DNA from 3 places in the Eremococcus coleocola ACS-139-V-Col8 genome. Region 1 is predicted to be linked to each of the others. Evidence: predicted binding sites of a transcription regulator. Region 1 holds the regulator's gene; each other region holds the start of a gene.
What was found. Region 1 encodes CtsR, which represses protease genes until heat stress. Its sites were predicted from a motif close to TTGGTCAAAAAAGGTCAAANA; they were not measured.

Region 1 (9,903 bases):
CGGGCTAAGGCTGGTTTTAAGATGTTCGATGCATCGATAGCACCTTCAGCCCCACCGGCTCCGATTAAGGTATGGAGTTCATCAATGAAAAGAATGACATTACTGTCTTCATTTAATTCATCGATAATTTTCTTCATCCGTTCTTCAAATTCGCCCCGATACTTGGTACCAGCCACGAGCGAAGCAATATCTAGCATAACGAGACGTTTCTTAGCAATATCTTGAGGCACTTGGCCACCCACCATGCGTTCAGCTAAACCTTCCGCAATGGCAGTCTTACCAACACCTGGCTCGCCCACAAGAACAGGATTATTCTTAGTCCGACGACTAATAATTTGAACCATCCGTTTAATTTCAGTATCACGGCCCACAACCGGATCTAGCTTATCTTGGCGAGCCAATTCCGTTAAATCACGTGACACAGCGTCTAAGGTTGGGGTTTTACTTTGAGCTTCGGCCTTTTCTTGTTGACGGCGATGGCTGTTGACTGAACGACGGTCTGTCTTATCTAAACCAATCATGTTGTAGGTTTTCTTACGTAAATCATTTAAATCAATGCCTAAGTTCTTTAAGAGGACTGTTGCATAAATTTCTTCCTTCAACATACCTAAAAGTAAGTGTTCAGTCCCAACTTTAGGAGCCCCTAAACGTTTTGCATCATTGGAGGCATTCATAATAATTTTCTTGGCCCGTGGAGAATAAGGAATCACAATTTCCCCTTGCATTCTCGGCACGGCCGTTTGTCCTTGGATAATTTCTAGTTCACGGACTAAGGCATCATAAGTTGCCCCTTGTTCCCGTAAAACTTTACCAGCAATGCCATCCTCTTCTCGGGCTAGCCCCAAGAGGATATGCTCTGTTCCAACCGCTTGGTGGCGTAATAGATAAGCCTGCTCAGCGGCAAAAATCATGGCTTGTCTGGCAGATTCTGTAAATAATTCTTCAAACATATTCTTCACCTCTTATTGATAGGTATATTTTAATTCTTCTAAAACGTGTTTCAAAAAATAGGCTCTGACTTCTTGTTCCTGTTGCGTAACGGGTTGTAATGTAGCCTTGTCTAGGAGGGTCAAAACCAAGCGTCCTTCTCTAGAGGTCAGGATTTCTTGCTTGATTAGCGTTTCAATCATATTCTCAGCCTTACGGTGACTAATCCGATCTCCGACTAATTCAATCATACGATTTAATTGGGCCACATCATCGCTTAATTGAATTTTGAGGATACGGATATAACCGCCACCTCCCCGTTTACTTTCAACCACATAGCCATGCTCTTGGGTAAAGCGCGTATTAATGACGTAATTAATCTGCGAAGGAACACAATCAAAATGTTCCGCAATATCACTGCGCTTAATCTCAAGCTCTTTTTGATTCTTCAAAAATTCTTTTAAATACAACTCAATAATATCGGACATATTCCGACTCATAAGCACCCTCCTTACTAACATTGACTATCTTTGACCATTATATCAAACCCTAACTTAATTACAAGTCTTGTGCTTAATTTTTCGACCATTATTCGTGAAATTATTAATAAATTTTCACTCTCTCTAAGCTATACTTAAAGGTTCATGTAAGCATTCTCTTTATTGTTATACTTGGTTTTATTGTTTTGAAATTATTTCGAAAACGGTTTATTTTCTCGGAAATCCTGACATAATTATAGTGAAAATTTTCTTATAATGTGCTATGCTTCAATTATCAAAATTTTTAGGAGGCGTTTTTTTTTATGCATAAATTTTTAAAAGTGTCATTATCATGTGTGGCAGCCTTATCAATGGCTTCTGCTAGCATGGTAGTCGTACAACCTGGTCTATTTGGAACTAGTATTGTTGCTGCTCAAGAAGGACCAGTTACCTTATACCAAAAATATGGTGCCCCTCATGGTGACAAATCATTTGCTTCTGCTGTTGTAGCAGTTCAAGGTGATAAAATTGTTGCCGTTGACATTGACGAATATCAATTTGTTGAAGGTGACGGCTGGACTGCTGTTCCTAATGCAGATGGCGAATTTGGTAAAGCTTTTCCAGAAGGCCAAACTTTAATTTCTAAAGATGCTAACTCTGATAAATATTCAGAATTAATGGCCGAAAAAGCTCAAGCCACTCAAAAATTATCTGATAACAAACAAGCGATCTATGACTTTGTTAAAGGTAAAAGCATCGATGAATTACAAGCAACTGTTGATGAATTAGCTGGTTTAGGCGAAGACGGCAACGTCTCTGACGTTGTATCTGGTTCTACTTTAGCTGATACAGGCGGTTACATCCAATTAATTATGGATACCGTTAAAGAAGGCCGTTCATATGAAGGCGCTGAAGGATCAGATATCACCCTTAAACAAGGTTTAGCAGCTGCTCATGGCGACAAATCATTCGCTCAAGTAACTGTTGCAATGGCTGGTGACACAATTGTAGGTTCATTCATCGACGAATTCCAATTCGTTGAAGGTGATGGCTGGACTGGCGTACCAAACTCTGACGGTGAATTTGGTAAAGCTTATCCAGAAGGCCAAACTTTAATTTCTAAAATTGATAACAGCGAACAATACTCTAAATTGATGACTGAAAAAGCTCAATCTACTGTAGCTTATGCTGACAACCACAAAGCAATCGCTGACGCTGTTAAAGGTAAAACTGTTGAAGAAGCTAAAGCTTTAGCTGAAGAAGTTAAAGGCCTAGGTGAAGACGGTAACGTATCTGATATCGTCTCAGGCGCAACCCTAGCCGATACCGGCAACTACATCCAAGCAATTGTGGATGTTGCAAGTAAGTAATGCCAAGGCAAACGTAGGTGAGCCGTGGTTCATTAAAAAGACCTCCTCAAAATTGAGGAGGTCTTTTAGCTTTAGCGAGTTACAGACTCAGTTCCAAGGCAAATGCAGGTTAGCCGTGGTTCCTTGTTAAAACCCTGTTGGGAAAGTCTCTCAATAGAGTCTTTTTATTTTGCTTTACTAACATTATATGAAACGCAGTGAGCTACACGTGCATCAAAATTTACTTATCTCTCTGCTCCAACCTTTTGGGGTCACCATAAGCTTCTTGAAAGGATATTTTTTTAAAGTATTAATTTATCAACCTAATAAATATACTAAAAAGATTAAATCCTATATCATATCTAACTCATAAGATTTTTTAAAATTATAACAATTAATTGATATAACTATATATATTAGTCGTACTTATAATGCCTATCCAAAATTATTATAATAATTATTATTGATACGGAAAAAATAGCATATTATAATATATTCGATCCTAGCGATCATATCCTTAAATGAAAGTAGGTCTTTGCTTTGAATAATGATACATGTCACTCTATCGATTTTGCTTTACTCAGAACAAAAATACTACAAGAATATGGTTCTCTAAGTCAATTTTCTCGCGACACAGATATCAATTATAAGACACTCTATAATATTTTACATCAGAAGCATCTACCTAATCATCACATTGTTACCCGTATAAGTGAAATTCTTGATTTCGATGAAGAAACCTATATTGCAGTCTTTGCACCATACATTCTCAATCGACGAAGTCCTTATCCTAGATTACAAATAATTCCTCTCCCAAAAAAAGATAAAGAAGACTGATTAATATAAGCCAACCAAGTCCCAGCCCACCCCGCTGGCCAACTCGGTTGGCTTTTCAATTTATCTAATAATACGCCTCCCCATTCGCCTGCCGCCACAAGACAACTTCCCCTTGCCGCAAGCTCTCAGGAACATTAATAATCTTTTGATTAGATGACCCCCGAAACTGTAAGCTTAAATCCTTCTTATCAATCTCAAAACGACCATCCACCAAGACATCAATCAAGGATAATAACTCTAACTTATCCTCAGAATCGACCATCAACTCTTGCCAGGTATAACCTGTCCAAGACCAAATATCTTTACTAGCACCAAAGCGGTCACGCACCGCCCGGCATAAAGGAATCAAGACATTGGTATTCAACATGGGTTCACCACCCAGTAAGGTTAAACCCTGACAATAAGGAGCCCCTAAATCATCCAAGATTCGTTCCTGCAACTCCAAGGTATAGGGCCTACCATAATTAAAGTTCTGGGCCACCCGGTTATAACACCCCTTACAAGCAAAGGGACAACCCGACACATAAATAGAACACCGGACGCCTTCGCCATCCACGAAATTATAGGGTTTATAATCAGCAATCTTGCCCATACTGAGTTCACTGGCCAACCATTCTTTTGGTTTAGGATTATTCATAGGCCAGCTCCTTCCTATAGGGTCCGATGATCATCAGCCTCTTTGGCTTTTTGATTTCTTAATTGTGTCACTTGACTAGAAGACATATGTTTTACCCGGGTTGAAATTTCTTTATGGCGACCATGCACCATTGGGCGTTTTTGTGGGTTACCTAGATAACCACAGGTCCGTTTAACCACATCACAAGTTTCAGAATTGTGGTTACCACATTGTGGACACTTAAAGCCAAATTCTGTTGGGGTAAAGTCCCCGTCAAAGCCACATTCATAACAATGATCAATTGGTGTATTTGTTCCCAAATAGCCAATCTTATCATAGGCATAATCCCAAACGGCTTCCAAAGCTTTAGGATTTTGCCGCATATTAGGGTATTCACAGTAATGGATAAAGCCACCGCCACAATATTGGGGATAATCTTTTTCAAAATCAATCTTTTCAAAGGGGGTTGGGTTCTTCCGAATATCATAGTGGAAAGAATTGGTATAGTACTCCTTATCGGTAATATCTTTGACCTTCCCAAATAATTCAGTATCCAAACGACAGAAGCGGTCGGTTAAAGATTCGGATGGGGTTGAATAAACGGAGAAATGATAGCCATATTGGTCCCCTAAAGCATCGGCTTTAGCCTTCAACCGTTTCATGATTTCTAAAGTAAAGGCCTTGGCTTTGGGATTATGCTCCCAATCAGGGCCGTAGAAGACCGTTGCCACTTCATAAAGACCAATATAACCTAAAGAAACAGTAGCCCGTTTATTCTTGAAGAGTTCATCCACGGCTTGATCAGGACGGAGCCGTTTGCCAAAGGCCCCATATTGATAAAGAATGGGAGCCATTTCAGGGGTCGCTTCTTTAACCCGTTGGACCCGGTAAACCATAGCATCCGCCACAATATCCAAACGTTCTGCCAATAAGTCCCAGAAAGCGGCTTGGTCATGAGCAGTTTCTAGGGCAATCCGCGGTAAGTTTATGGTAACTACCCCTAAGTTCATTCGGCCATCATTGACTTCATGACATTCTTCATCCTTCCAACCTTGTAAGAAAGAACGACATCCCATCGGCACTTTAAATGACCCGGTAATATCAATAATCTTGCCATACATCAAGACATCTGGATACATCCGCTTGGTGGCACATTCCAAGGCTAATTGCTTCACATCATAGTTAGGGTCTTTAGGGCATAAATTAACCCCATCTTTCAAAGTAAAGACCAGTTTAGGGAAAATAGCCGTCCGTGCTTCCTTACCAATCCCTTTAATCCGGACTTGTAAAATCGCCTTTTGGATTTCACGTTCGATCCAAGAGGTTCCTAAACCAAAGCCAAGAGTCGTAAATGGCGTTTGACCTTGTGAAGTATACAAAGTATTAATTTCATACTCTAAAGACTGCATAGCATCATAAATATCTTTTTTGGTCTTAGCTACCGCAAATTCCTCTTGTTTTTCTGGATTGTCAATCCATTCTTGCGCTAATTGACGGTTTTTTTCTAAATTCAGTTGAGCATAAGGAGCCAAGACTTCATCAATCCGATTAGCTGAGGTTCCACCATACTGACTGGAAGCCACATTGGCAATGATTTGGGCCATTTGGGCGGTTGCCGTTTGAATAGACTTAGGTGGTTCAACCTCCGCATTCCCAATCGTAAAGCCGTTTTCGAACATATTCTTAAAATCGATTAAACTACAATTTGACATGGGCATGTAAGGATGATAATCCAAGTCATGGTAGTGAATTTGACCCTTTTGGTGGGCATTAGCCACATGGGGCGGTAACATTTGTAAGCCAATCGCCTTGGCTGTAATCCCAGCGGTTAAGTCGCGCTTGGTATTAAAAACCCGACTATCCTTATTGGCATTTTCATTAACCACGGTCTTATCTTGATCTAATAAAGACTGGATACGGTGATTAATATTCGTGGCATCAGCCCGGGCAAAATCTTGCTTAACCCGGTAGTCAATATAGGCATGAGCCACCTCAGGCATATTTGATTGTAGTAAGTGTTGTTCAACAATACTTTGTATTTCATAAATATTAATATCGCGTGTAAATCGTTCTTGAATCGTCGTCAAAATTTCGGCCACCAAAGCTTCAATCTCGACCAAACGTTGGCTTGATACTTGACCTTCCACTTCAGTGACAGCTTTTTCAATGGCCACTTGAATTTTAGACGCATCAAAGGCAACCTGCCGCTTATCCCGTTTAATCACTTGCATTGAAGCTAAGCCCATGTAAGTTTCTTTTCTATCTAATAATTCCATCTTAGCAAACCCCTATATCTTGTGTTTTTATTTTTATATAACATATATATTGTGGTTCATCTGGAGAATAATGTCAATACAAGATTGCGTTTTGTTTTACAACTATAAACTTACCTTATACAGGGTTAACACTTTTTTATTGACCATAAAACGCTTACAAGTTACAATAACAATAGTTTCAACTTGTGAACTAAAATTCTATATATTCGAAAGGAGATATGTAATATGGATATTGTTTCACGCGTCCAAGAATCCTTTGATCGTCAGACCTTTTTAAAGAGTATGGGGGCACGATTGGATACTGTTGAGGAAGGAAAAGTTTCAATCTATTTAGAAAAAAATGAAAACTTGACTCAACAAACAGGCTTCCTCCATGCCGGTGTAACCACTTCTATTGCAGATTCGGCCGCTGGGTATGCCGCCCTGACCATGTTACCTGAAGGTTGTGAGGTTCTCAGTATTGAGTTCAAGGTCAATTTGTTACGCCCTGCCGCCAGCGATCGGTTTCTGGCCACCGGTCGAGTGATTAAAGCGGGCAAGCAAGTCTCCGTTGTAGAAGCCGATGTGGTTGATTTAGACTCTGGCAAACAAGTGCTTCAATTCCAGGGGACCATGATTGCGGTTAATCCTTAATTAGTAGGACTCAGTCTTTTAAAGCAGTTATAACCATCATCACTGCGCTAAAACATCTAATATTTAAGTATATAAACGGGACTGGGCATTTTTGCCCAGTCCCGCCCTATTTATTTGCTTATTTTATGCCTTAATTTACTTTTGCCCTCGTTTAAATAAACGTTTCAAAGAAAAGACTGGAACATTGCGGACAATTTTCTCATTGCCTAAATAAGTTCGCATAGCTTTCAAACTTTTACCGGCATCCTTCACAATAAAGTTGAAGCTGACACCTTGGTCTGTATCAATAAAGAAGCCTCGAATATAACGGTCGCCAAAGAATAATTGGGCTCTGACTTTTTCAATACTGACCCAAGGAATCTGTAGAAAGGATTCCGGATTACGTTCATTATAGAATTCAAAGGCTTGGTCCCCAATTAAAATATCGCCATGTTTACTGCCAACCCCCCCTGACATAAGATTGGCTTTGGTGTTAAAATCGACCTTTCGGTTAAGAGATTGTACCATTGTCATGCTCCTTTACTAAGCTTTATTTTAGCATAGGCCTGGTTTAATTTAAATATCCCTCAATGAAAGAAAACCTCTTGTCATTCTGACCCAAGAAGTCAGACGACAAGAGATTTTTATAGAATAGAGAAGTTTCTAGAAGATACCTACTAAGTGGCCTAAGATACCAATGGCAAATAAACCAAAGATAATAATGATTGGAGAAACATTTTTCTTCAACAACCACATACATGCAAAGGTTAGTAGTAAGGCTGCGAAACCAGGAATTAATTGGTCTAAGTTATTTTGGAGCGTCGTTACCTTTTCAGGTGAAATAGACATTCCAGAAGCAACTTGACCTAAGATTTCTTGTAATTTACCTCCATCCACGGCACCATCAGGGAACTCAACATAAGCTCCTTCAGATAAAGGCACGCGGGAAACAACCATTGGGAAGTTAATTGAGGTCCAACGTTGTACCAAGATACCCATGATAAACATACCTAAGATAGAAGCGCCTTTGGTAATCGTTTGAAGCAACCCACCAGAAAGGTCTTTGGTAATTTCAGAACCAGATTTGTAGCCTAATTCTTGGGTATACCATAAAAAGGCCATCCGGATAATGTTCCAAGCAATAAAGAAGAATAAAGGTGCAATAATAGATCCACCGGTTGCTAGAGAAGCGGCAATTGCTCCTAGAATTGGCCGTACGGTAAACCAGAAGACTGGGTCACCAATACCTGCTAGCGGACCCATCATACCGATTTTAACCCCTTGGATGGCTGCATCATCAATATCAGCTCCATTTGCTTTTTCCTCTTCAATCGCTAAGGTTACCCCTAAGATTGGCGAAGCTAAGTATGGATGAGTATTAAAGAATTCCATGTGACGTTTTAATGCCGCTACTGCATCATCATGTTGTGGATATAATTTCTTTAACGCTGGGATTAAAGCATAAGCCCAACCCCCATTTTGCATCCGTTCGTAATTCCAAGAACCTTGGAGGAATTGAGAACGTAACATAACGCTACGACGGTCTGCTTTAGATAAAGTAATACGTTTTTCTTCAGTCATCTGTCTTTTCCTCCTTAATAATCATTTAAAATATCGCCTAATGGGTCACCTGAGTTAGATGAACCACCGTTACCGCCATCACCTTTATTCTTGCTTAGGTTTAAGTAGATAATTGCCAAGCAGAGACCGATAATACCAGTTGCAATTAGAGTTAATTCATTTAATGGAGCTAAGGCAAAGCCTAAGAAGAAGAAAGGCCATACTTCTCGGGTTGCCATTAAGTTAATAACCATAGCATAACCAACCGCTACGACAAACCCACCACCAATCGTCATACCAGAAGTAAACCATACAGGTAATGAACCTAAAACTGATTGAACCGCAGCAGATGGAATGAAGAGCAAGGCACCTGCAGGTAAAGCAATCCGAAGACCTTGACATGCTAGAGCAATATAATGCCATAAAGACACACCATTAAAATCACCTTTTTCAGCCGCTTTGTCTGCTTGGTGAACAATCACCACAGATAAAGTCCGTACAACCATAGTTAAGACTAAACCAACAGTTGCTAAGGTAATGGCAGCTGCAATGGCCACATTCCGGCCATCAGCTGAGAAGTCGCCCGCTTTAACAAAAATAATAGCAGAAGCCACAGAGGCTAAGGCAGCATCGGGTGCGATTGCCGCACCAATATTAGCCCAACCTAAGGCGATTAATTGTAAAGCGCCCCCTAAGATAATACATTCAGCTAAATGACCAGTAGCTAAGCCAACTAAAGAACAAGCAATAATTGGTTGATGGAATTGGAATTGGTCAAGAACCCCTTCCATCCCAGCTAAAAAAGCCACAATTAAAACTAAGACAATGGATAGTAAATTAAAGTCCATTTTAATCCTCCTTCTAAAGTGCTAAGCCAGAACCAGCTTTATCAGCGATTAATTTGAATAAGTCGCCTGATTTATCTGCTGGAACTTTACGAACATCGAATTTAACGCCGTAGTCTTTTAATTTCTTATAAGTATCCACGTCAGCTTGATCAACGGATAAAACATTATTCAACATGACTTTACCAGTTGAATGGGCCATGGAACCAACATTAATCGTTGGAATCTCAACACCTTTTTCTACTGCTTCTAATGCATCTTGCGGTGTTTCGAACAGAAGCATGGCACGAGTGGCTCCGAAACGAGGGTCCTTATAAACTTGGACCAACTTATCGACCGGAATAACGTGAGCATGCACCCCTGCAGGGGCTGCTTGTTCGATTAGCTTTTTACGTAAATCAT
Region 2 (9,903 bases), on a different contig from region 1:
CTACAGATATTGAAGTTCTGGATGTTAAGGAGTTAACGCCGATTGCTGATTATTTTGTGATTATGTCAGCCAAAAATGAAAGACAGTTAGATGCAATTGTGCAGGCTATTACAGAAGCAGCAGAAGACCATAAAATCGAAATTAAGGATGTCGAAGGGAAGCGCTCAGGACGTTGGATTCTGATTGACTTATTCGATGTGATTGTTCATGTCTTCTATTATGAAGAACGTGGCCATTATAATTTAGAAAATATCTGGAAAGATGCTCCAGTTTTAGATATCCATGAATGGTTGGCATAGCCATGTCATTTGCCCAGATTGCGCATATTTACGACCAAGTAAATAATTTAGCAGCTTACCAGGAGTGGATAGATTTTACTAAGCAACAAGTTCCCACTCCCCCTAAGCGGGCCCTCGATTTAGCCTGTGGTACAGGCTATTTTTCATTTTTATGGGCCAAATCCTGTCAAGCATTAATTGGAATCGATCTTGATCCTGCTATGGTTAAGATGGCTGAGAAAAAACTAGGGCAAGGTGAGTCACCTCTTGAATTTAAGGTCGAGGATATGACGGACCTAACTTTTGCTGATCAGACTTTTGATTGTATTACCTGTTATTTGGACTCTTTATGTTTTCTGCCTAACCTTGATCAAGTTCAAGCTTGTTTTGCCGAAGTATATCGGGTGCTAGAGCCAGGTGGTACCTTCCTCTTTGATGTCTGGACCCAAGATTTTTTACTCGATTTCTTTGATGATTTCATTAATGTTGAAAGCTTTGATGAAGGTCATCTTATTTGGCAAAGTCAAGTCGACTTTGACCAAGTTCAGGTGACTCATGATTTAACCGTCTATGAAGGCCAAGGCAATTCCTATCAGAGAAGTCAAACTAGCTTACAGGAGCGGACCTATCCACTGGATGATTATTTGGCAGCCCTTTTAGCCGTTGGTTTTAATATAGATAAAATCTCTGTTTGGCCAGACTTTCAAGATAGTCAACCGCAGTCTGATACTAGTCGCTGGGTCTTTGTCGTGCATAAATAGGAGGTAGCTATGGATGCTTTTGGAATTATTGCTGAATATAATCCCTTTCATTTAGGACACGATTATCAGATGAAGCAATTTAAAGAATCCCTTGATAATCAAGCGATTTTGCTGGTTTTAATGAGTGGCAACAGTGTCCAAAGAGGAGAGTTTGCGGCCTATGATAAATGGTCGCGTGCCCAAATGGCTTTAGCTGCAGGGGCAGACCTGGTTATTGAAGCCCCCGTCTTAATGAACCTCCAAGCAGCCGACCAGTTTGCTCAGGTGGGAGTTAATTTATTAGATTTATTAGCCTGTGCTAGCTTTGGCTTTGGTACAGAAAAGGCATCCCTAAGCGATCTTGAAAATCATCTTACTTGGCGTCACCAGAATCAGCTTGATCTGGATCAGGCAGTCCAAAAGCAATTGAAGCAAGGGTTATCTTATGCAGCTGCCTATCAAGAGGCAATTCATACTTTGGGATCCCAAAGCGCTTTTGATCCAAGCCTACCTAACCATCTCTTGGCGCTTCAATATATTCAAGCCAATCAAAGCTTAAGTCGGCCTATGGTAATCCAGGTTTTAAAGCGCTTGGTAAAACAAGATAAGCAACGCCTGATGTCAGGGAGTCAAATTCGTTCCTTTTTAGCAGGCGGGGGCAATCCTCAGTGCATACCCTTGCCTAAGAAAAGTCAAGAATTGGTTCAGGATCAAGCCTTGGTTACCTGGGAAGACTATTTCCACCTGTTAAAATATCGCCTTTTGACCCACAGTCCAGAAAGTCTTAGTCAAATCTTTGGGGTAAGAGAAGGTTTAGAATATAGCCTATTGGCTAAGATTGAAGCTAGTCAAAGCTTTGACGACTTTATCAGCCTGCTCACCTCAAAACGCTGGACCAGAGCTTCACTGCAGCGGATATGTTTAGCAATCTTATTAAATATATCTTGGCAGGAATTTGAAGCTTACCGGGCCAAGTTCTGGCAAGCACCTTGCCTACGGTGTTTAGCCGTGTCTGGACTAGGGCAGACTTACTTACGGCAATTAGATCAGAGTAAAATAAAGGTTTTTGCTAATTTAAAACAAGACTATATAAATTATGGCTTGAATCTCAGAGTGGATAAAGTTTTTTCAATGAATGATAAGGTTTCAGACCAGATCAAAGGACGCTTTCCACTAGGAATAAAAAAATGAGGGAAGTACTTTGCTTTAGGTGTATAACATGGTAGTATTAGTAATATGTAATAGTTTTCTTCAAGTAAAATATTATTGACTTGTTGAATAAAATCTCATATAATATTATTTGTTGTCTTAGAGGTGAAACGATGAAATGGACCATTAAAGAAATCAGAGAGTATCCAGAAGATATCATGCCATTTGATTGTCATTTGGATATTAAGACCTCATTATTGAAACGACATTCTGATATTCTAGATGTTGATTCAGTGAATGCGGTAGGTTACTTAACAGATTTGAATCATGAGATTATCTTAAACGGTAATATTGTAGCAAATCTGTCACTACCATCCTCGAGAACTTTAAGACCTGTCTCTGTTCAGTTACAGGTCCCCATTAATGAACGTTATGTCTATCCTGGACATGAGGGTAAAGTAGATGATTATGATGCGACAACGATTGTCATTGAGAACGATGAAATTGATCTTGATGCGGCTGTTATTGATTTAATCCTATTGAATATACCCTTACGTGTCATTGGCCAAGATGAAACGGACGATACATTACCCCAAGGTAATGATTGGGATGTTTTAACTGAAGAGCAATACACTATGCAAAAGCAAGCGCAAGCCCAAGACCAAGTCGATCCAAGACTGGCCAAGCTTAAAGACTTGTTAAACGACCAAGATAATTGATATCAGAATTAGGAGGTGGACCCCCATGGCAGTACCAAAACGTAAAACATCAAAAGCTAAAAAACGCTCAAGACGTGGTGGAAAAGGTTTATCAGTACCAAATGTATCATTTGATCCAACAACTGGTGAATACCGTATGAGCCATCGTGTTGATGCTAACGGTAACTACAATGGCCGTCAAGTCATTGAAAAATAATTGAAATATTAAAACCTGGACTATTATGGTAGTCTAGGTTTTTTATTACTTTAAATGATGTCTATATGGGCAGTAGACGCCGTTATTAAGCAATTAATTATCTATGTTTATATCGGGTCTAGGTTAGAAAAAGCTGGAAGCAGATATCTTGACCTTTTTTGACCTATAAGTTATACTCAGTTTTGTAATAAAGTATAGGAGGTTACTATTATGAATTTAGTACCAACAGTGATTGAAAATACGTCTCGTGGCGAACGTGCTTATGATATTTATTCTCGTTTATTGAAAGACCGGATTATTATGTTAAGTGGTGAAGTAAATGATGCCATGGCTAATTCGGTGATTGCTCAATTATTATTCTTAGATGCTCAAGATCCAGATAAAGATATTTATCTTTATATTAACTCACCCGGCGGTTCTGTTACAGCGGGTATGGCCATGTATGATACCATGCAATTTATCAATGCTGATGTCCAAACAATCGTTATCGGGATGGCAGCATCAATGGGCTCAGTCTTATTAGCGGCAGGGACTAAGGGTAAACGTTGGGCCTTACCAAATGCTGAGGTTATGATCCATCAACCATTAGGTGGTGCACAAGGTCAAGCGACTGAAATTGAAATTGCCGCCAAGCATATTCTCTTAACCCGTGACCGTTTAAATAAAATTTTATCGGATGCGACAGGACAAGATCTTGAAGTCATTCAGAAGGATACTGATCGTGATAACTTTATGACTGCTCAACAAGCCTTAGATTATGGTTTGATTGACGGAATTATGGAAAATGCTAAGAAGTTAAAAGAAAAGAAATAAGAATTATTTGCGGACTAGGTAAATTTACCTAGTCTTTTTTGTACAAATTTTTTCACTTATTGGGGGGAGAAGCCTGAGAATAATTGGCCATTATAGACAAGTAATATATAGTATTAACTTTAATAAATTTTAAGTTCAAAACCAGATGTAATTTGCTATGAATAAATTAAATTTAAATTAATGGACAACATATGTCCAATTAAAATAAAGTTATGAAGGGTAAAGCTTTTTAATTGCTTTTTGCTAGTATAAATGGTAGTATAAAAAATGTGATATAGGGCCTAGTCCTCCCAATCACTTGTCAAATTTCACTTGATAATTATTTGGACAGAAATTGACCAAGGGGGAATTTTGATGGATGTCTATTCAATCATTCAATCACTTGTTCCTGAACTTGATCAGTTGTTACCGGCTCGTTTAGAATTGATGCGATATTTATCGGTCATGGATAACCGAGTTGGGCGGCAAAGTTTGGCCCAAGCCTTAAATTTATCTGAGCGGACCATGCGGTCGCTCATTAATGTACTACGAGGTCAAAATATTGTTGATGTTGAACGAAATGGAGTTCAATTAACTGATTTTGGGCAGAAAACCCTAGCTCAAATTGAAAAAGTCTTAGAGACTGATACCAGTTTATCCTTGTCTTATTACGAAACAGCATTAAAACAACATTTTAATTTAAAAGATTGTATTGTGCTTCCGGGTGACAGTCTTCGTCAAGAAAGTGTCTATGAAGCAATGAGTCATGCTGTGCAAGACTTATTAGCCCAGCTATTACATGAGGGAGATAATGTGATTGCGGTGACTGGTGGATATACCTTAGCCCATGTAGGACGGTATTTTCTACCGCACTATCGGAAAGGGCGAAAGATAACCTTTGTGCCAACTAGAGGTGGTTTTGGGGGGGATTTCTCCATTCAATCCTCTACAGTGGGTGGCCTAATGGCGCGACAATCACAAGCCGACTATATTCCATTTTTTATTCCTGAATCCTTAACTGCAGAAACAAGTCGTTTATTAATGGAAGAACCCTCAGTTAAGGAAGCTATCGAAATAAGTAAAAAAGCGGATTGTCTTCTATTAAGTGTTGGAACAGCAGATGTGATGGGACAGCGTCGTAACATTACTCCAGATCAGCGACGTAAAATTAGTCAAGAAGCGGCCGTAGGTGAAGCCTTTGGTGTTTTCTTTGACAAAGAGGGGCGCGAAGTCATTCGCTATCCGCGAATTGGACTTCAAATAGAGGATCTTGCTAATATTCCCAATATAATTACGATTGTTGGGGGGCGGGCGAAAGCCCAAGCTATAGCAGCCTTTTATAAAACTGTGCCACATCCAGGTATTTTATTCTGTGATGAAGCACTTGCTAAACAGGTTTTAAATGGTTAAACGCCATTAAACAAAAATCCTTAAGGAGGAATTTATTTATGTCAGTAAAAGTAGCGATTAATGGTTTTGGTCGTATCGGTCGTTTGGCCTTACGTCGTATCCAAGATGTTGAAGGTATTGATGTTGTTGCTATCAACGACTTAACAGATGCTGCTCAATTAGTTCATTTGTTCAAATATGATACTACTCAAGGTCGTTTCCAAGGCGAAGTTGAGTTAAAAGAAGATGGTTTAGTTGTCAATGGTGACGAAATCAAAGTCTTCTCTAACCCTAATCCAAATGAATTACCATGGGGTGATCTAGGAGTTGATATCGTATTAGAATGTACTGGTTTCTTCACCTCAAAAGAAAAAGCTGAACTACATTTAGAAGCTGGTGCTAAACGTGTTGTAATCTCTGCTCCTGGCGGAAATGATATTCCTACTATTGTCTTCAATACAAACCATGAAACCTTAACAGGTGACGAAACAGTTATTTCCGGTGCTTCATGTACGACTAACTGTTTAGCTCCAATGGCTGATACCCTTAACAAGAAATTTGGTATCGTTGAAGGTTTAATGACAACGATCCATGGTTATACTGGTGACCAAAATACTTTAGATGCACCACACAAAAAAGGTGACTTACGTCGTGCCCGTGCTGCTGCAGAAAATATCGTACCTAATACCACTGGTGCTGCTAAAGCTATCGGCTTAGTAATTCCAGAATTAAACGGTAAATTAGATGGTGCTGCTCAACGTGTTCCAGTTCCTACTGGTTCATTAACAGAATTAGTATCTGTTTTAGAAAAACAAGTAACTGTTGAAGAAGTTAACGCAGCCATGAAAGAAGCTGCTAACGAATCTTACGGATATAATGAAGATCCAATCGTTTCTTCTGATATCGTAGGTATGCACTACGGTTCCTTATTTGATGCTACTCAAACTAAAGTTATGACTGTTGGCGACAAACAATTAGTTAAGACTGTTTCTTGGTATGACAACGAAATGTCATACACTTCTCAATTAGTTCGTACTTTAGTATACTTCGCAAATCTATAATTCGATAACCGTTTTATAAGCGCGTCGATCCAGATAGGCGGGGAGGCTTGACGCTTCCCCGCTTTTTTTATAAAAAGGAGGAAATGCATGGTTAAGAAGACTTTAAAAGATATTGATGTAAAAGGTAAAACAGTCCTAGTCCGGGTTGATTATAATGTGCCAATGCAGGATGGTAAAATTACCGATGAAAATCGGATTATTCAATCTTTGGAAACTTTAAACTATTTAATGAGTCAGGATGCTAAAATCGTTCTTTTCGCTCACTTAGGTAAGATTAAAGAAGAAGCTGATAAGGCTAAAAACGATTTAGCACCTGTAGCTAAATGTTTAGGCGAAATCTTAAATAAAGAGATCCTATTCTCAACTGAAACTCGTGGTAAAGAATTAGAGATGGCAGTTAAGAACTTAAAACCACAAGAAATTTTAATGGTGCAAAACACTCGCTATGAAGATCTTGATGGTAAAAAAGAGTCTAAAAACGATCCTGAATTAGGTAAATATTGGGCTTCCTTAGGTGATGTATTCGTGAATGATGCTTTCGGTACTGCCCACCGGGCTCATGCCTCTAATGTTGGAATCGCCTCTAACCTAGATTCAGCGGTAGGTTTCTTGGTTGAAAAGGAACTTAAATATATTGGAGGTGCAGTTGATCAACCGCAACGTCCATTTGTAGCTATCCTAGGTGGAGCTAAGGTTTCTGATAAAATTAAAGTAATCGAAAATCTATTACCTAAAGCTGACCATGTAATTATTGGTGGTGGTATGGCTTATACCTTCTTAAAAGCCCAAGGTAAAGAAGTGGGTAAATCTTTATTAGAAGAAGACCGTATCCAACTAGCTAAAGAATTACTTGAAAAAGCAGGAGACAAGCTTGTCTTACCAGTTGATATTCGAGTAGCGGATGACTTTTCTAATGATGCTAATACTCAAGTCGTTTCTGTGGATGAAATTCCAGTAGATTGGGAAGGCTTAGATTGTGGTCCAGCCAGTTTGGAAAAATTTGCTGCAATCTTAAAAGATGCAAAAACAGTAGTCTGGAACGGACCAATGGGTGTTTTTGAAATGCCTACCTTTGCTAAAGGAACCAATGGGGTCTGTGAAATTCTTGCCGGTCTAGATGATGCGACGACGATTGTCGGTGGGGGCGACTCTGCGGCTGCCGTTGCTCAATTGGGCTATGAAGATAAATTCACTCATATTTCAACCGGTGGTGGTGCTTCTTTAGCTTATTTAGAAGGTTCACCATTACCTGGTATAGAAGCTATTGCTGATAAATAATTTGCGGAATTAAAGAAAGGAAGTTGACATTTATGTCACGTAAACCAATTATTGCCGGAAACTGGAAGATGAACAAAACTGCGGCGGAAGCCCGTGAATTCATTGAAGCTGTCAAAAATCAAGTTCCAGCCAATGAATTAGTAGATTCAGTTGTCGGTGCTCCTAACTTATTTGTTGAAGGCATGACTAAAGGCACGAAAGATTCTGAATTAAAAGTAGCCGCTCAAAATTGCTACTTTGAAGATGAAGGAGCTTATACCGGTGAAACTTCACCTAAAGCCTTGGGCGCATTAGGTGTGGACTATGTAATTATTGGCCACTCTGAACGTCGTGATTATTTCCATGAAACTGATGAAGAAGTAAATAAAAAAGCCCATGCTATTTTCCGTAATGATATGTTGCCAATTATTTGCTGTGGTGAAAGCTTAGAAACTTATGAAGCGGGTAAAGCAGAAGAATTCGTGGGTGGCCAAATTAAAGCTGCATTAAAAGACTTGTCTGCTGACCAAGTTGCTTCATTAGTATTAGCTTATGAACCAATCTGGGCGATTGGGACTGGTAAATCTGCGACTAAAGATGATGCACAAAAGATGTGTGCTCATATCCGTTCTGTTGTGGCTGGTGAATTTAGCCAAGATGTGGCTGATAAAGTTCGCATCCAATACGGTGGTTCAGTGAAACCTGAAAACATCGCTGATTATATGGCTTGTCCTGATGTGGATGGTGCCTTAGTGGGTGGCGCAAGCTTGAAGGTTGATTCATTCTTAGCCTTATTGGAGGCCGTAAAATAATGAGTAAAGCACCTGTTGCAATCATTATCTTAGATGGTTTTGGTTGTCGTAAAGAAGTTGTGGGTAATGCGGTTGCCCAAGCAAAGAAACCTAATTTTGACCGCTATTATAAGGAATTTCCTCATGCAACCATGAAGGCTTCTGGCTTAGACGTTGGTCTACCTGATGGCCAAATGGGAAATTCTGAAGTGGGGCATACCAATATCGGAGCAGGCCGGATTGTTTATCAATCCTTAACTCGGATTGATAAAGCCATTGCAGACGGCGAGTTTATGACCAATGAGGCCCTAAATCACGCTTTTCAACATGCCTTAGATAATGACTCTGCTTTACATTTAATGGGTCTTTTGTCTGATGGTGGGGTTCATAGCCATATCAACCACTTATTAGCTTTAATTGATACAGCTAAAACCAAAGGCTTAAAGAAGGTCTATATTCATGCCTTTATGGACGGCCGCGATGTCGACCCTAAAGCTGGTCCTGGTTACATCAAAACTTTGGAAGATCATATTGCTAAAGTAGGTCTTGGACAAATCGCTACTGTCTCTGGTCGTTACTATGCCATGGACCGTGATAAACGCTGGGACCGAGTTCAACTTGCTTATGAAGCTCTAGTTCACGGGAAAGGTTCTCGTTTTGAATCAGCTCAAGCAGTTTTAGATGATAATTATTCTAAGGAAGTCTATGATGAATTTATCGTGCCTGGAGTTGTTGAAGAAGCTGGTAAACCAGTGGCTAAAGTCCAAGATAATGATGCGGTTATCTTCTTCAATTTCCGTCCTGACCGGGCTATCCAATTATCTAATGCCTTTACTGATCAAGAGTGGGATAACTTCGATCGGGGACCTAAATTACAAAATCTTAAATTTGTAACAATGACCCTTTACAATCCTTCCATCGATGCTGAAGTAGCTTTCCCACCTATTCCAATGAAAAATGTGATTGGGGAAGTCTTATCTAATGCTGGTTTAAAACAATTACGGATTGCTGAAACGGAAAAATATCCCCATGTTACCTTCTTTATGAATGGGGGTCGGAACGAAGAATTCCCAGGTGAAAACCGGATTCTGATTCCATCACCCAAAGTAGCAACCTACGATCTTAAACCCGAAATGTCAGCTTATGAAGTCGGCGATGCCTTGTATAAGAGCATTATCAATGATGAAAATGATGCGATTATCTTAAACTTCGCTAATCCTGATATGGTTGGTCACTCTGGTATGTTAGAACCAACCATTAAGGCCATTGAAGCGGTTGATGAAAACTTAGGTAAAGTTGTTGATGCCATTCTCGAAAAGGGTGGCGCTGCTATAATTTTTGCAGACCATGGTAACTCAGAAACCATGATTACGCCGGATGGACGTCCTCATACTGCCCATACGACAGTACCAGTGCCTGTCATTGTTACTAAGAAAGGTATCGAGTTACGGACAGATGGCCGTTTGGCGGATGTGGCGCCAACTATGTTAGATTTATTAGGGCTTGAACAACCTGCTGAAATGACAGGTCA
Region 3 (9,903 bases), on a different contig from region 1:
TCCTCTCACCTACTCTTGGATTTGTTGGGTACTGTCAGAATCAGTATCCGTTCCATTTTCAGCAATTGCTTCCCGCATCTTTGTATCAGATTGAATATTCTTAAGGTTATAATAATCCATCACACCTAAGTTTCCTGCCCGGAAAGCCTCTGCTAAGGCAAGCGGCACTTCAGATTCGGCTTCAACGACCCTAGCCCGCATCCGTTGGACTTCGGCAATCATTTCTTGTTCTTCAGCCACTGCAAAAGCCCGACGTTCTTCTGCTTTAGCTTGAGCTACATTCTTATCAGCCACCGCTTGGTCTGCTTGTAATTTAGCCCCAATATTCCGGCCGACATCAACATCCGCAATATCGATGGATAGGATTTCAAAGGCTGTACCAGAGTCTAAGCCTTTACGCAAGATAGTTTGGGAAATTGAATCGGGATTTTCTAAAACAACCGAATGAGTTTCGGCCGAACCAACCGTGGTAACAATACCTTCACCAACCCGGGCAATAATTGTTTCTTCACCTGCCCCACCGACTAATCGTTCGATGTTAGCACGAACCGTTACTTTAGCCTTGGCCTTTACTTCGATCCCATTACGAGCCACCCCAGCAATAATTGGGGTTTCAATCACCTTAGGGTTTACCGATACTTGGACGGCCTCAAAAACATTCCGTCCTGCCAAATCAATGGCTGCTGCTTGTTCAAATTCTAGGTCAATATTTGCACGTTGCGCCGCAATTAATGAATCGACAACTTGGTTAATGTTCCCACCGGCTAGGTAATGAGCTTCTAACTGGTTGGTATTTAGACTCAAGCCTGCCTTGGTGGCTTTAATCAAGGGTTGAACAATTATGGCTGGTGAAACACGCCGGATCCGCATCCCAATCAAATCACCAATTCCTATCTTTACACCAGAGAAAAAGGCGGTAATCCACAAGCCTACAGGCACAAAGTGGAAAAATAAAATCAATAAAAATAAGATAAGGACTAAAACGACAGCTAACCCAATATTAATATCCATCTTCTACTTCCTTCCTTACATAAATCTGCGCACCAGAAACTTTGACCACTCGAACCCACTCGCCTGCGCGAATTAAATCTTCTTGACTAATGGCCTGACGAAAATCCCCAGAGAAATCTACCCGCCCGACGGGACGAAGATCATTAAGAACCCGACCACGAGCTCCTATCAAATTACTTAAATCATCGTGACTGGAATAACCAGATTTTTGGTTCAAGCTCAGGTTTAAAACTAAGCTGCCCGCCATGACTGGTTCCTTACCACCCCTTAAGTAAGCGTAGATAAGAAAACCAGCAAAGATTAAAGCAAGCACCATTAGGGTCAAAAAGTATTCAAGGGTCAACAGCGATTGGTATAATCCAAAGCCAGCTAAAATTAAGCCTGCAAAGCCGAGGAGGCCGGCTGTAGGTGTGAATAATTCTAAGACAAGGACAAAAATCCCAGCGACAAAAAATAAATAATCACTCCAGCCATTCTGCCAAACTTCAAAAAATACGGCAAAACTAACTAGGGATAAAATACCAAAAAGCCATGAGGGGCGAATAAAAATTGCGGTTACCACAAGTAATATTCCGAGAAAGAAAAAAAATAACATAGGTCTCTCCTCTCAAGTACTTTTAGACAATTTATTTTATCGGTTGCATTTGCGCTTCACGATAAGCCACATCATTTTTAATCAAGGTATACAAGGTAGAAGTAATTGGTACGGCGAAAAGCATTCCCACAATTCCAAATAAACCACCGCCAACTGTGACAGCCACTAATATCCATAAGGCAGGTAGACCTAGTTTACCGCCAACTACTTTTGGATAAATAATATTACCCTCGATTTGTTGTAACACTATAATGAAAACCAGAAAGGCTAAGCCCTGTAAAGGAGACTGAACTGAGATTAAGAGAAAACCAACTATCCCAGAAATATAGGCACCTAGAACAGGAATCACCGCTGTCACACCCGTTAAGGCTCCAATCATACTTGGATAGGGAAAACGGAAAATCATCATCCCAATTGATACTAGCGACCCAATAATGAGGGCTTCAATTAATTGTCCTCCGATAAAACCTGTAAAAGACCGGTTGGCTACGTCTAAGACATAATGGAGACGACGACACCAGGTTGCTGGTAGGTAAGCTTGGCCTAAGCGCTTAAATTGTTCAGCCAACTTCTCTTTAGAAAGGAGAATATAAATAGCTAACATAAGAGCTAAGATTCCATTCACGATTCCACTTAAAGTCGTAGTAATCGTCGCTAAAGTCCCGCCAATGAGATTTTGTGAAAGATTATTTAAGAATCCTACCAAACGGCCCGTAATATTTTGAATGTCAAAATTTTCGGCGGCTTGTGCCAAGGGTGGGAAGAAATCCTCATGGTCGACAATAAAACTTTGAACTTGGTTGACCAACTTAGGAATCGCATTGACGATTTCTAAGACGACCGACACTAATTGCGGAATCACCAGATTTAGGACAAAAACCAAAACAAGCAGCACGGTAATAATCGCCAAGAATAAGGAGACCGGACGCCGGGTCTTTTTAACCCATTTTGCATCCGATTCTGTAAAATAAATTTTCTCAATTTGCTTCATAATAATATTTAAAATAAAGGCCAGGACCCCACCAATAAAAATTGGTTTGAGGACACTCAAAGCAGTACGGAAAAAAGCAAGAATTACTTGATGGTTAAGTAAAATTAAGATAATAAAAGCAATAAAAATAATATATTTAATTAATAGTCGGTCGAGCCGATCATCTTTTTTCATAAGGCAACTCCCTTCAAAAATATTATAACATCAAAGTTATCATAAGCTCCAGCAAGAACATCAATTTTTCATTTATTTTCCCTTTAAACAAAAAGCAGAGCCCAGCTTCTAGTTTTTCTTAGAGAAAAAACTAGGCTTAGCTCTGCTAATTCAATTAGACCGATTAAAGGGTCGGATTTAATACTTGGGTGTCAAAGGTCAAGTGATCATCCACATAGTCAACCTGAATGGTTGAGTTCGGCATCACTTTACCAGCAATAATTTCTTTGGCCAAAGGCGTTTCCAACTGTTTGGTGATAAAGCGTTGGAGTGGCCGTGCACCATACAAAGGATCGTAACCAGAATCCGCCAACCATTCAACTGCTTGGTCAGTCAAATCTAAGTGAATATCTTGTGCTTGAAGACGGCTTTGGAGTAAAGCCACCATTTTCAAGACAATCTTAGACATATTAGCCCGGGTTAATGGTGAGAACATAACAATGTCGTCAATCCGGTTCAAGAATTCTGGCTTAAATTGTTGTCGTAAGACTTGTTTTACTTGTTGGGTAGTTTGGTCTTCGATATGACCTTGGTCATCCACCCCTTCTAAGAGGAGATGAGACCCAACATTAGACGTCATAATCACGACGGTATTCTTGAAATCAACTGTCCGCCCCATTGAATCGGTCAAACGACCATCATCCAAGACTTGCAAGAGAATATTGAAGACATCTGGATGGGCTTTTTCAATTTCATCTAACAAAACAATGGTATATGGATTACGACGGACCGCTTCAGTTAATTGGCCGCCCTCTTCGTGACCAATGTATCCTGGAGGGGCTCCGACTAAACGAGACACGGTATGTTTTTCCATGTATTCGGACATATCAATCCGAATCATATGGTCTTCAGAGTCAAAGAGTTGTTGGGCTAAGGCTTTAGCCAATTCAGTTTTACCGACTCCAGTTGGACCTAAGAATAGGAAGGAACCAATTGGTTTAGAAGGATCCTGGATACCAGCCCTTGACCGTAAGACAGCTTCAGTGACCCGTTCGATGGCTTGGTCTTGGCCAATCACGCGTTGAGCTAACACCTTATCTAAGTTCAATAACTTAGTCCGTTCACCTTCGACTAATTTAGAAACCGGAATACCCGTCAAACGACCGACCACTTTAGCAATTTCTTCATCAGTCACAGATTCTTGGGTTAGCTTATGGTCATTTTCTTGTTCTGCTTCATTTAAGGCTTTAAGTTCTTTTTCCAATTGCGGAATCATACCATGCCGGAGTTGAGCTGCTTTTTCTAAATCGTAATTTGATTCAGCTTCTTCTAAATCATGGCGAGCTTGGTCTAATTCTTGACGTTTATTGCGGAGAGCATTGATGGATTCCTTTTCAGTTTCCCAACGCATCTTCAATTGATTGGCTTGTTCTCTTAAGTCAGCTAATTCTTCTTGGAGAATTTCCAAACGCCGTTTTGAAGCATCATCCTCTTCTTTTTTGAGGGCTGCTTCTTCAATTTCTAAGGTCATCAAGCGTCGATTAACTTGGTCCATTTCCAAAGGTACAGAATTTAATTCCATCCGGATAGTAGCACATGCTTCATCAACCAAGTCAATAGCCTTATCAGGTAAAAACCGGTCGGTAATATAACGATTAGACAAAGTTGCGGCTGCCACTAGAGCCCCATCATGGATATTTACCCCATGGTGGATTTCAAACCGTTCTTTTAAGCCCCGCAAAATCGTAATGGTCGCTTCCACATCTGGTTCTTTAACCAAAACTTTTTGGAAACGACGTTCCAAGGCTTTGTCTTTTTCAAAGTTTTGCCGATATTCATCCAAGGTCGTCGCCCCAATACAGTGGAGTTCACCCCGGGCAAGCATTGGTTTTAATAAGTTGCCCGCATCCATAGATCCTTCCGTTTTACCTGCCCCGACAATGGTATGGATTTCATCAATAAAGAGCAAGATTTGGCCTTCTGATTTTTGGACTTCTTTAAGAACTGCTTTCAAACGTTCTTCAAATTCACCCCGGTATTTAGCCCCGGCAATCAAGGCCCCCATATCTAGGGAGTAAATTTCTTTATCTTTTAAGTTATCAGGGACATCCTTACGGACAATCCGTTGGGCTAGACCTTCAACAATGGCCGTTTTACCCACCCCAGGTTCCCCGATGAGGACTGGGTTATTTTTGGTTTTACGGGTTAAAATCCGGATGACATCACGAATTTCTTCCTCGCGCCCAATGATTGGGTCCATTTTATTATTTTTTACCGCTTCATTAAGATTTACGGCATATTGTGACAAAGCTTCATAAGTTTCTTCAGCATTTTGTTGAGTCACGTGATCGCCTCCTCTAATTTCATCAATCTTAGCCTTTAAGTCAGCTTCCTTTAAGTCTTGTTGGGTCAAAAACTCAGTGAGCGGATTATGCTTTTGTTTCATTAAAGCTAAGAGGACCATTTCTGTGGCAATAAACTTATCCCCATTGTCCTCAGCTAATTGACCCGCATCCGCGATTAATTGATTCATCCGTGGACTAATGGCTTGGCCATAATTCACATTGGATCCGGAAACTTCCGCAATTTTATCAATTTCATTCTCAACCAGACGCTTAAAGGCCTCGGTATCAATATTTAATTCATCATATAAGTGTTTCGCAAAATGGTCTGCCTGTAAGAAAACCAACCATAAATGCGGTAAATCAATTTCTTGGTGATGACGACGCATCGCAATTTGTTGGGCTTCGCCAATGGCTTGTTGCATGGTCGTAGTCATTTTATCAATCATCATGTCACAACCTTTCTCGTAACTTTGATATTGGTCAAATAAAGTCAAACTTTTTCTTCTAAAAAAATTGCTAAAAGCTTATTTATAACTTTTAACAATTCTTAGTATATACCTTTAGTCAAAAAAGGTCAAATGTTTTTATGGTTTTGGTCAAACTTTTCTCCATCAGTTAATTGAGAGGCCTGGTCATCATATAAGTCTAAGAAGAAATCAAAGGATAAGGATTGTAATTTAATTCCTTCTAGCTGATTAACAAAGCTAGGTAACTCTTGTTTTATTTCTTCTATAAAGCTTAAGAGACTGGATAAATCTATCTTTATCTGTGACGTACGAGTTAAATAGATATCTTCTACATACTCTAGGAGTCGGCGACGATCTGCTAACATCAGTTGGGGAAAGCCAGTTCGAATATCCGTCGCAATATGACTTTGGGCTACTTCGATAAGTAAAAGTAATTGGCAATGCCCGACTGGCGCCGGGCTCAGATGGTTTAAATTAATGGTATGGGTTAGTAATTGAGCGCGAGACACCTCACCCCTCCTCACTTTGAAAATCTATAAATTGATAACGTTGGCGAATTAAGTCAACCGTGTGGGTCCAAATTTCTTTTTTATCATCTTTATAAAGGTAAGCCTGACCTAAAAAGATTGCTGCTTTATATACTTCTTTATAGTCTACTTGATGGGCCTTGCCAACTTGAGGGTCAAAATATAAGTAATTTGCAAAAGGTTTTTTGACATTCATTTTAATGAATTCCTCGGTTAGATTATATTCAACAAAATGATCCTTGCAGCCGTGCCAGAAATAAAGTGGCATATCTTTTAGATTGTCTTTATGCAATGACAAGTCTAAGGCAAAAAATTCTTGGTAAAGACCCAAGGCTTTCAAGAGTCTATTTTCGTCGTGTAATAAGGTTTCGGCATTCAACTGACTATCATCTTGATTCATCCGGATTAAATGACGGGCTAATTTTAAGAGTTGGGGTGAACCCATTAAGACTGCAGCCGATTTTATTCCAAAATTTTGGCTAAGGAGCATACAAGAAGTAATCCCTCCCATTGAAATCCCTGCAACCGCCACATAGTCATCCTTAATTAAGTTCTGGTCACGGTAGGCTGCGACTAATAACGGAAATTCTTTGACATTCGCCAAAATGGTTTCAATAAATTCTTGGTTATCAAAGGGAAGGTCTTCTTGACGGCGCAGGCCATGATGAAGACAATCTGGTATTAGCACCCGGTAGCCTTGTTTGGCTAACTCAAAACCAGCAGCCGCACACTCTTCACGGCAGGAAGTCCAACCATGATAGAAGACCACTAAGGGTCGCGCTTGGTCTATCCCCTCTTGGGCAACAAACTCTAAGAGGGGTATCGATGCAACTTTTTTTTCAATAATTTCAACTGACATGGTCGACTTCTCCCTATTCACAGATTTACTTTAATATAGTAAAAAAATTTTACAAAGTCCAACAATTCGCTATAATAAAGTGTAGTAGAAAGGGGTAGCTGCATGCAACAACACCTAATTGCCATCGATTTAGATGGCACCACCTTAAACGACCAATCCCAATTAAGTGAAAAAACGATTGAAACCCTACGCAAATTAGACCAATTAGGTCATTTAGTTTGTATTGTAACCGGTCGACCTTACCGGAATAGTCGTGATATATACCGCCAAATCGGCTTAGATAATCCCATTGTAAATTTTAACGGTGCTTATTGCCATTATCCTAGTCGACCAGCTTGGCTAGGCGGATATCATTATGAATTGGATAAAGAAATTGCCTTTGATTTGCTAACCAAACAGGATGAGTTAGGAATTGACATGATCTTGGCTGAAGGAAAAGAACAACTTTATTCTTCCAACCTAAATATTCCAGACAGTCCCTTTTTCCCAAAGGATTCCAATCTTATTGCTAGCCTGAACCGTAAATCCCTTTTAGATAATCCGACTGCCCTTACTATTCTTTGTGCTGAAAGTAATATGAAGGTCATTGAAGACAGAATTATTGCTCATTATGGGGATAGTGTTTCCGTTAGAACTTGGGGTGGAGTTTTACCTTTACTAGAAGTCATTCATGCAGGAATCTATAAGAACCGCGGCGTCCAAGCCATTGCCGATTTTTATCATATTCCTCTCCAAAATATCTTGGCTTTTGGAGACGAAAATAATGATTTAGAAATGCTCCAATATGCCGGTTTAGGGGTAGCCATGAAGAATGCTGTGCCAGAAGTTTTAGCTGTGGCAGATGCCGTGACCGATTATACCAATGACCAAGATGGCTTAGCCTTATTCTTGGAAGAATATTTTAATCTGAAATAATCATTTAATAAAAAATAATTAAAGCTTGGCTAATTGTAGGCCAAGCTTTTTTATTATCGACTTATAAAAATCGTCTCAAAGATGAAGGAAATTTGAGCGGAAGGTTAAGAATATTCTATGGTTTTCGCTAGAATGGGTGGATTGTATTCGGTGAATCCAGCGATGGACTTGAGATCATGCGTTCACCGATTTTGCCAGAAACTCTAGATTATTCCCACCCCAAAAACTAAATATATCAAAAAGCACGAATAAAAAATGAAGGGAGCTGGGCTTTTTGCCCGCTCCCCGAATTGTTATAAATTAGGATTCGTAAAATTTCCGGCTGTCTGTCATACCGGCTTTCATTTTATCCATTCTTTCTTGTTGCTGCCGGGTTAAGAAATGACCATTAACCCGGATTGATTTAATAATATTGACGAAGGCCTTGGGATCGACTTCTTCCACGGCCATTTCTAAGTCGAAGAGTTCATACCGGTTAATCACAACCATTAAAACCTTTCGTGTCGAATTAGAATAACCCCCGTAGGCATCCAAAATAGTAATTCCCCGATGAAGATTGGCATAAATTGACTGAACCACTGGATTAACCTCACTGGTAACGATAAAAACAGTTAAACGTTCTTCATTCGTATGGATGATATTAATCATATAAGAAGTAACGAACATAGAAATTAGAGTAAATAGGGCTAACTCTAGCGAATAAATGGCCGCTGAAAAGCCAATAATAATCATATTCATCATAAAGTTCAAAGAGCCCACATTCATCCCAGTCTTACGGTGAATAACCATTGAAACAATATCTAGACCACCTGAGGACATCCCATAACGAATTAAGGGTCCAATCCCCACACCGGCAATCACCCCGCCGACAATGGCATTCAACAAGGGTTCGGATGAAATTTGAGTAATCGGGATTATATTTGACGCTAAAGATGATACGGCAACCACAACTAGGGTTAGGAGGGTGAATTTACGCCCTAATTGCACCCAGGATAAGATGATAACTGGAATATTCATTAAGAAGTAAATTGTACCAGTTTGCACCATGATAGGTTGGGGGAGAAGATTTTCCAAGGCATAGGTTACTAACTGGGCGAAACCAATTAAACCACCAGAATAAATATGACCCGGAATTAAGAATAAATTCAAGGACACCCCAAAACAAAGGGATGAAAATAAAATCAAAAGAACCGTAAAAACATAATTTAAGGCTGGATATTTTACTAGTAAACGATTCATCACAAGAACTACCTACGCTTTTTTGCCATCGAGGCTGGTCTCAAATTCTTTAACTAAGTTTCGAGCAATGCCAGATCCCATAATCATGGTTTGATAAAGAGGTTCTGGATCTTGACCCACCCGCATCAAGGTCCTTAAAAAGATTTCGCCATCGCCAGCTAAAAATAGATTATAATAACCGGTCCGCATTTCATTAAGCTGGTTAATTAATTCTAAAGCTTGACCTTCTTGCGCCCGATCTTTCATATTATAGATATTACGATAGATTACTTGGGCATCAGCATAGTCATCTTGACCACCCTGAATAATTACTTCAATGGCTGAGGCACGATTTTTTTGAATTTGGAAATTCATACGATGTAACATATGTCCATTTTCAATTTCTTGGCTTTTAAGTGGCACCTTTTTACTATTTAAAAGTTGAACAAAATTATCATTAATCACAGACATTCTATCACTCCATTTCAGCTTATATAAGTCAGTATAACATATCAGGCTTAAAGTCACAGAAAATATATCCTAAATAAAATTTTTCTGTTATAATCTGTTTAAACAAATAAAAAGGAGTTGGATCCTATCTATGACAAGTTGTAAAAATTCGGCTGATTTAACAGAAATTATTAACCTTAAAGCCATTCAAGCCTTACCTAAAGCAACAGAACACTTTATTTCTGATATTCATGGTGAATTTGAAGCCTTTGACCATCTTAAACGATCATGTTCGGGTATCATTTCTATCAAAATAGCTGAATTATTCTCGGGAGAATTAACCCAGAAAGAACAAAATATTCTCTGTTTTAC

Region 2: a site for CtsR is predicted at 3,228-3,248, ahead of clpP (ATP-dependent Clp endopeptidase proteolytic subunit ClpP). Genes of this name have one in related genera too.
Region 3: a site for CtsR is predicted at 5,572-5,592, ahead of clpB (ATP-dependent chaperone ClpB). Genes of this name have one in related genera too.

Annotation. Positions count from the first base shown of each region.
Region 1 is NZ_AENN01000017.1:199,950-209,852, forward strand. It holds gene HMPREF9257_RS07720 (ATP-dependent Clp protease ATP-binding subunit) at 1-950, opposite strand, end outside; gene HMPREF9257_RS07725 (CtsR family transcriptional regulator) at 963-1,427, opposite strand; gene HMPREF9257_RS07730 (hypothetical protein) at 1,730-2,776, shown strand; gene nrdG (anaerobic ribonucleoside-triphosphate reductase activating protein) at 3,657-4,229, opposite strand; gene nrdD (anaerobic ribonucleoside-triphosphate reductase) at 4,244-6,484, opposite strand; gene HMPREF9257_RS07750 (PaaI family thioesterase) at 6,710-7,117, shown strand; gene HMPREF9257_RS07755 (DUF956 family protein) at 7,253-7,624, opposite strand; gene HMPREF9257_RS07760 (PTS system mannose/fructose/sorbose family transporter subunit IID) at 7,760-8,677, opposite strand; gene HMPREF9257_RS07765 (PTS mannose/fructose/sorbose transporter subunit IIC) at 8,692-9,504, opposite strand; gene HMPREF9257_RS07770 (mannose/fructose/sorbose PTS transporter subunit IIA) at 9,518-9,903, opposite strand, start outside.
Region 2 is NZ_AENN01000015.1:244,560-254,462, reverse strand. It holds gene rsfS (ribosome silencing factor) at 1-299, shown strand, start outside; gene HMPREF9257_RS04920 (class I SAM-dependent methyltransferase) at 302-1,039, shown strand; gene HMPREF9257_RS04915 (nucleotidyltransferase family protein) at 1,049-2,209, shown strand; gene HMPREF9257_RS04910 (YceD family protein) at 2,341-2,886, shown strand; gene rpmF (50S ribosomal protein L32) at 2,912-3,082, shown strand; gene clpP (ATP-dependent Clp endopeptidase proteolytic subunit ClpP) at 3,293-3,895, shown strand; gene HMPREF9257_RS04895 (sugar-binding transcriptional regulator) at 4,250-5,284, shown strand; gene gap (type I glyceraldehyde-3-phosphate dehydrogenase) at 5,323-6,324, shown strand; gene HMPREF9257_RS04885 (phosphoglycerate kinase) at 6,412-7,602, shown strand; gene tpiA (triose-phosphate isomerase) at 7,635-8,393, shown strand; gene gpmI (2,3-bisphosphoglycerate-independent phosphoglycerate mutase) at 8,393-9,903, shown strand, end outside.
Region 3 is NZ_AENN01000016.1:82,187-92,089, forward strand. It holds gene floA (flotillin-like protein FloA) at 10-1,011, opposite strand; gene HMPREF9257_RS06545 (NfeD family protein) at 1,001-1,606, opposite strand; gene HMPREF9257_RS06550 (AI-2E family transporter) at 1,638-2,771, opposite strand; gene clpB (ATP-dependent chaperone ClpB) at 2,935-5,544, opposite strand; gene HMPREF9257_RS06560 (hypothetical protein) at 5,670-6,071, opposite strand; gene HMPREF9257_RS06565 (alpha/beta fold hydrolase) at 6,073-6,948, opposite strand; gene HMPREF9257_RS06570 (Cof-type HAD-IIB family hydrolase) at 7,051-7,863, shown strand; gene HMPREF9257_RS06575 (YitT family protein) at 8,164-9,102, opposite strand; gene HMPREF9257_RS06580 (hypothetical protein) at 9,115-9,552, opposite strand; gene HMPREF9257_RS06585 (fructose-bisphosphatase class III) at 9,683-9,903, shown strand, end outside.